2 linked regions of the Calidifontibacter indicus genome follow. The protein of the gene in region 2 interacts with the protein of the main gene of each other region in a pairwise test. Links are inferred from orthologs where the notes say so. Each region holds a gene or a part of one and is shown on either strand. Other genes may lie near its edges.

The links.
Region 1: the proteins of DFJ65_RS11525 (region 2) and rsfS interact in binary tests that used the Escherichia coli proteins (3 or more experiments, as listed by UniProt). The link is inferred for Calidifontibacter indicus from one-to-one orthologs.

What each region holds. Positions count from the first base shown.
Region 1 is NZ_QTUA01000001.1:1,839,413-1,842,593, reverse strand. What follows is about bases 196-3,060. They hold rsfS (ribosome silencing factor), read right to left. Parts: upstream 1,921-3,060; coding sequence 1,471-1,920; downstream 196-1,470. Other genes in these bases: DFJ65_RS08760 (glutamate-5-semialdehyde dehydrogenase), read right to left, coding at 2,829-3,060; DFJ65_RS08765 (hypothetical protein), read right to left, coding at 2,525-2,752; nadD (nicotinate-nucleotide adenylyltransferase), read right to left, coding at 1,917-2,522; DFJ65_RS08780 (histidine phosphatase family protein), read right to left, coding at 818-1,474; DFJ65_RS08785 (DUF4442 domain-containing protein), read right to left, coding at 243-821. Outside these bases: more of DFJ65_RS08760, read right to left, coding at 3,061-3,181. UniProt on the Escherichia coli protein: Functions as a ribosomal silencing factor. Interacts with ribosomal protein uL14 (rplN), blocking formation of intersubunit bridge B8.
Region 2 is NZ_QTUA01000001.1:2,422,474-2,425,780, forward strand. The notes cover bases 266-3,256. They hold DFJ65_RS11525 (AAA family ATPase), read right to left. Parts: upstream 2,213-3,256; coding sequence 1,319-2,212; downstream 266-1,318. Other genes in these bases: DFJ65_RS11520 (vWA domain-containing protein), read right to left, coding at 266-1,310; DFJ65_RS11530 (nucleotidyltransferase family protein), read right to left, coding at 2,245-2,832; DFJ65_RS11535 (SGNH/GDSL hydrolase family protein), read right to left, coding at 2,984-3,256. Outside these bases: DFJ65_RS11515 (XdhC family protein), read right to left, coding at 1-199; more of DFJ65_RS11520, read right to left, coding at 192-265; more of DFJ65_RS11535, read right to left, coding at 3,257-3,307.

The sequences.
Region 1 (3,181 bases), 580 kb from region 2 along the record:
GATGTGGGCCTTCCCCTACCTGACCATCGCGACCATCGCGTTCATCGTCGTGGTGCTCGTGCTGATGGGCGTCATGCCGGGACAGCGTCTGGAATTGGGTCTGTCACTTGCCCTGGCGGTAGTGATCGTGGCCGCCGGGTTCGTGGTGCAGAGTCGCCACGGTCGCGCCGGCCGCGAGTCGACCGAGGCCGAGGACGCGCGGGTGAACTGAGCCGAAAAGGTTCTGCTGCAGCCCGATCCGGTCAGTCGGCCGGGTCGGGCTGCGGGCCGTCCGGGACGTCGGCGCGGGCCTCGCGCTTCTTGCGCACATACAACTGCCGGCGGACGCGGGCCACGACGGTTCCGTCGGCCAGGGTCAGCTCGGTCTCGAACCACGGCAGCACCTTCTGTCCCGACAGCGCCTCGGCGCGAATCTGGTCGGTGCGTTCGAGCGGCACCTCGAAGGTGCCGTATACCGTCGACGTGCCGGGGCTGACGTATTCGATCTGCGCGGCCTTGTCCCACACGTGGTAGTCCGGTCCGAGCTGATGCATCAGCAGCAGCGCGTAGAACGCGTCGGTCATCGCGCCGATCGACCCGCCGAAGGCGGTGCCCTGCTGGTTGCGGTTCAACCGGTTGAGCTTGAGTTCGACCCGGCACATCGTCCAGTCGTCGCTGACTTCCTTGACCCGCAGCCCCATTCCGAGGAACGGCGGGAAGAAGTTCATGATTTTCTGGAAGGTGCCCGGCGCGAGGCGGCGGCGCTCACCGTGTCGTGAACTGTGCGACCCGACCTTCGCATCATGCTTCGCGGTCAGCTGATTGTCCCGGGCCATGCTCATGCGTGCGCGTTCCACTTCTCGATCCGCCACCCATGGGCACCCTCGGTGAGCTCCACCCAGTGGCAGTTGTGCAGCCCACCGAGGCCAAGCCAGGCGGCGTGCAACTCGATGCCGACGAGGGCCGCCGCGAGGGCGCGTCCGGCGACACCGTGGGTGACGATCACGCCCAGCTGTCCGGGCGCGAGGTCGGCGATGGCGTCCTTGGTCGCCGCGAGCGCTCGCTCGGCGACCTCGGCGACGGTCTCACCCGTGTCGCCGCGACGGCGGTCTTCGCCGGCGGCGATGGCCTCGAGGTCGTCACCGTGCGTCTCACGCACCTGATCACTCGAACGGCCTTGCCACGAACCGACATCGATCTCGCGCAGACGCTCGTCGGCCTGGATGGCCAGCCCCGTGCCGGCCGCAATGGCCTCGGCCGTCGCGTAGGCACGCTGCAGGTCACTGGCCCTGATCAGGTCGGGTCGACACTCGGCGATCGCGATGCCCGCGGCCCGCGCCTGGTCACGTCCGACTGCGGACAGTTCGGTGTCGAGCTGTCCCTGCCAGATGCCGCCGACATTGTGGGCGGTCTGTCCGTGCCGCAGCACGATGAGGCGCTTCGGGTCGGCACCGAGCATCAACCGCTCGGACGGCCCGGGAACCGCGCCGCTCATTCCGTGTCGGACTCCGTGCCGGACTCCGTGTCGGACTCCCTGCCGGACTCGTCGTCCGACTCGGCGTCGGAATCGTCGGATTCACCGGCGGGCAACTCCAGGTCGACCGTCGGGCAGTCGCGCCAGAGCCGCTCGAGCTGGTAGAACTCCCGCTCGTCGTCGTGCTGCACGTGCACGACGATGTCGCCGAAGTCGACGAGCACCCAGCGGCCGTCGCCGCGTCCCTCACGACGCTTCGGCTTCACGCCGCGTTCGAGCAGGGCGTCCTCGACCGAGTCGACGATCGCATTGACCTGCCGCTCGTTGTCGGCCGACGCGATCACGAAGATGTCGGTGAGGGCGAGGTGCTCGCTCACGTCCAGCGCGATCACGGTCGTGGCCTTGAGTTCGTCGGCCGCGTGGGCTGCTGCCTTGGCGAGCTCGATCGACTCGGTGGTGGCGGTCACTTGTCCTCCTGCAGCTCCCCGCCGCCGGGCAGGTAGAGCTGATATTTGTTGATGTACTGGACGACGCCGTCGGGCACGAGGTACCACACGGGTTCCTCTTCGCGCACCCGGTCGCGGCAGTCGGTCGAGCTGATCGACATCGCCGGCACCTCTTTGAGCACGACCTTGTCCTTGGGCAGGCCCTTATCGGACAGTTCATGGCCCGGACGGGTCACGCCGACGAACTGCGCGAGATCCCACAGCTGGTCGACGCCCTTCCACGACAGGATCTGCGAGAGCGCATCGGCGCCGGTGATGAAGTAGAGCTCCGCGTCGGGACGCTGCTTCTTCAGGTCGCGCAGGGTGTCGAGCGTGTAGGTCGGCCCCGGACGGTCGATGTCGACCCGGCTCACGGTGAACCGCGGGTTGGACGCGGTGGCGATGACCGTCATGAGGTAGCGGTGCTCGGCCGGCGCGACGTCGCGGCCTTCCTTCTGCCACGGCTGCCCGGTCGGCACGAAGACCACCTCGTCGAGGTCGAGCAACGACTGGACCTCGCTCGCGGCCACCAGGTGGCCGTGGTGGATGGGGTCGAAGGTGCCACCCATGACCCCCAGACGGATGGTCAGTGACCCGACCGTTCGACGTCGGTGCCGCGGGCGGTGCCGTGCTCGGCACCGTGCTGCTCGCTGAGCTTGGGTGCGGTGTTGCGGAACGACCACAGGAAAGCGAGCATCGCCATGAAGACGATGAACGCGATCACGCCGTACATGAGGTGGCTCATCGGCAGCTCGTTGTGGTGCAGCTCCGGAACATCGCCCTCGGAGACAAGGGCCAGGACACGCGACGTCATGCGGCCACCTTACCGCCTGGTTCGGCGGCGATCCGGGCGACCTCGCCGCTAGCCGCCGATCTCGCCGGCCGGGCACTCAGCGGATCTGACCGTCGCCCTCGACGACCCACTTGGTGGAGGTGAGCTCGGGCAGTGCCATCGGCCCGCGGGCGTGCAACTTCTGGGTGGAGATGCCGATCTCGGCGCCGAAGCCGAACTCGCCGCCGTCGGTGAACCGCGACGACGCGTTGACCATCACCACGGCGGCGTCGACCCGGGCGACGAACTCGCGGGCGGCGGCGCGGTCTTGGGTGACGATCACCTCGGTGTGCTTGGTGCCGAACCGATCGATGTGCGCGATCGCGGCATCGAGTGAGTCAACAACCCCGACGCTCATCTCGAGTCCGTGGAACTCGGTGGCGAACAGGTCGTCGGTCACCGGTTCGCCCT
Region 2 (3,307 bases):
GCACTTCTTGGCCGAGTTCGTACACCGCGCCCTCGACGCAGCCGCCGGAGACGGATCCGACGGCGGCACCGCCCGGACCGACGAGCATCGCCGCACCCGGCTGTCGCGGTGCCGACCGCCACGTGCCTACGACCGTGGCCATCGCGACGTCCTGACCCTCGCGCCACCAGCCGAGCAGGTCGGGCAACACCTCACGCAAGATCGACCACCCCCGCCACCTTTGCGAAGGTGTGCAGCGAGTGCCCGGCGACCAGCGCGTCGAGATGCGGCAGGGCTGCGACGATGCCGGCCTGGATCGGTAGGTAGCCGGCCTTGCCGGCGTGCGGGTTGACCCAGACGACCTTGTGCGCGAGGGCCGCGAGCTGTTGCATCTGTTCAGCGAGCAGCGTCGTGTCGTGCCGCTCCCAGCCGTCACTGCACACGACCACGACGGCGCCGCGGGCCGTTCCGCGCCGCCCCCACCGGTCGAGGAACGCCTTGAGCGACTCCCCCAGACGGGTGCCGCCCGACCAGTCGGGCACGGTGTCGCCGGCGTCGACGAGAGCGAGTTCGGCGTCGCGCTGGTGCAGGGCGCGCGTCACCCGGGTGAGCCGCGTGCCGAGGGTGAACACCTCGACGGGGTGCCCGCTGCCGGCCCAGTGGTGCGCGAGTCGCAGCAGCGCGTCGGCGTAGTCACGCATCGACCCGGAGACGTCGATCAGCACCACGATGCGCCGCCGCTTCACGGTGCGGTGGCGCCGACGCAACTCCACAGGTTCGCCGAGGTGGGCGAGTTGGGCGCGCATGGTGCGGCGGGCGTCGATACTCCCCCGCCGCGCGGGCACCGTCCGGTTGGTGCGCCGCGTCGGCTCAGGACGCGGCAGCGAACCGAACATCGTTGCGAGCAAACTCTTTTCGGCGCGGGAGAGCTCTGCGACGTCGCGGTGGCGCAGCACCTCCTGCTCGCTCGCGCCGGCTCGGATCACCTCGCCCTCCTCGGTCTCGTCGGGGGCACCCTGACCGGTGCCGAGCAGGTTGCGCGACGGTTCGGCGCGCACGTTCGCCACCTCGCCGGGGCGTTGCTCCTCCGGTGGCTTGAACCACGCCTCGAAGGCCCGGTCGTAGCGCGAGAAGTCGTCGGGCGATGAGCAGAGCGTGGCCCGGCCGGCCCAGTAGGTGGCTGCTCGATCACCCAGGTCGAGCGTCGCGACGGCACGCAGGTAGGTCGCCTCGCGATCGGGGGTGACCGCCACGCCGGCCTTGCGCAGCACCCGCGCGAAGCCGAGCAGGATCGCGTCCGGGGGTGTTCCCTCGGCGACGGGGCGTGTCATTGCCTGTGTCATTGCCCGGCCAGGATCCGGTCGAGGCTGTCGCGCACTCGGGCGAGGTCTTCGCGGTACTTCACCGCAACACCGAGGGTCGCCGACGCGGTCTCGAGGTCGAGGTCGCAGCGGCCGAGTTCGTTGAGGGCGCGCACCCAGTCGAGCGTCTCGGCCACTCCGGGCGGCTTGCGCAGGTCGTCGCGCCCGCGCAGCGACTGGCTGGCCCGCACGACCTGGTCGGCCAGCTTCTCGCCCACTTCCGGTGCCCGGCTGCGCACGATCTCGAGTTCACGCTCGATGCTCGGGTGGTCGATCCAGTGGTAGAGGCAACGGCGCTTCAGCGCGTCGTGCAGTTCGCGGGTGCGGTTGGAGGTGAGCACCACGATCGGCGGCGGGTCGGCCTTGATCGTGCCGACCTCGGGGATGGTCACCTGCCAACTCGACAGCACCTCCAGCAGGAATGCCTCGAATTCGTCGTCAGCACGGTCGATCTCGTCGATGAGCAGCACCGCGGGGGTCTCGCGCAGTGCGCGCAGCACCGGTCGCGCCAGCAGGTAGCGCTCGTCGAACAGTGACGCCTCGACCTCCTCGGCCCGCTGCGCATCGCGGTCGGCGGCGACCGCTTCGACCGCCCGCAGGTGCAGAATCTGCCGCGGGAAATCCCAGTCGTAGAGCGCTTGGGAGGCGTCGATGCCCTCGTAACACTGCAGCCGGATGAGCGGGATGTCGAACGCTTCGGCGAGCGACTCGGCCAGTGCGGTCTTGCCGGTGCCGGGTTCGCCCTCGAGCAGCAGCGGGCGCTGTAGGCGCAGCGACAGGAAGGTGACCGTCGCGAGGGCGTCGTCGCACACGTATCCGGTGCCGCGGAGGTGTTCGGCGACTTCAGCTGCCGACTCGACGTGAAGATCCATCCCTCACACCCTAGGTCGTGATGTGGCGTGGATCACGTATTGTCCGGTAATTCGTCGACGTCTTCTCCCGTGGCGAGATCGCCGCATTCGACGACCTGCGCGCCGTGCTTCTTCAGGTAGCGCCGGGCGCCCTCGTCGCCCTCGAGTTCGGCGGCCAGGTCGGCCCAGTGGGCTCGGCCGATCACCACCGGGTGACCGGGTCGTCCACCGTATTCGGCTCGCACCAGTGCGGATTCGTCGCCACCCGCCCCTTCCCGAAGGCGCGTCAGCACGGCCGGGCCGACGTCGGGCAGATCGACGAGGTGGATGACCGCGACCGCGGAATCCGTTTCACCCAGTGCGCGCAGCCCGGCGCGCAGCGAGGCGCCCATGCCCTCGTCCCAGTCGGCGGCGACCACCGTCCGCACGGTGTCGCCGGTGAGCAGTTCGGCCGCTTCGTCGGCGGCGGCGCCGAGCACGACCACGATCGGGTCGCACCCGCCGTCGCGCAGCACTCCCACTGCACGCAGCAACCAGGAGGTGCCGTCGGCGTCGTGTCGCAACGCCTTCGGCCCGCCGATCCGGCGTCCGGCGCCGGCCGCGAGCAGCAGACCGGCGGCCGAACCGCTCATCGTCGTCATGCGATCAGTTCAGCACCATTCGCGGCTCGCCGCCGACAAGGCCGGTGCCGGAGATCGTGCAGCTGCCGCCGCGCGGGGTGCCGCCGTTCCAGACCTGGCGCACACAGTTGCGGGTGGCCAGCTGCGCCCAGTAGTTCGGGTGCAGACTCTCCTAGATGTAGTAGTTCGACGTGGCCGTGCTCACCGTGCGGATCTGGTTGACCCACTCCGTCCTGTCGACCGCTCCGGCCGACTGCCACGACGAGAGCCCGACCTCCTCGTAGAGGCCAACTCCCTTCTCGCACAGGCGCCTTCCGTTGAAGGCAGCCGACAGGTTGAGCACCTTCGCACCGGCGATACCGGAGTCGCTGACCGCGCCCTGCACGGCCGAGTTGATGGTCGGGAGGGCGGTGCTGTTGGCCCAGTCCGCGTCCGCGTTCCAGAAGCCACAGCCGCCGGTGCTCTGCCGGGTGTAGCCGCTCTGGCTGTACCGGAA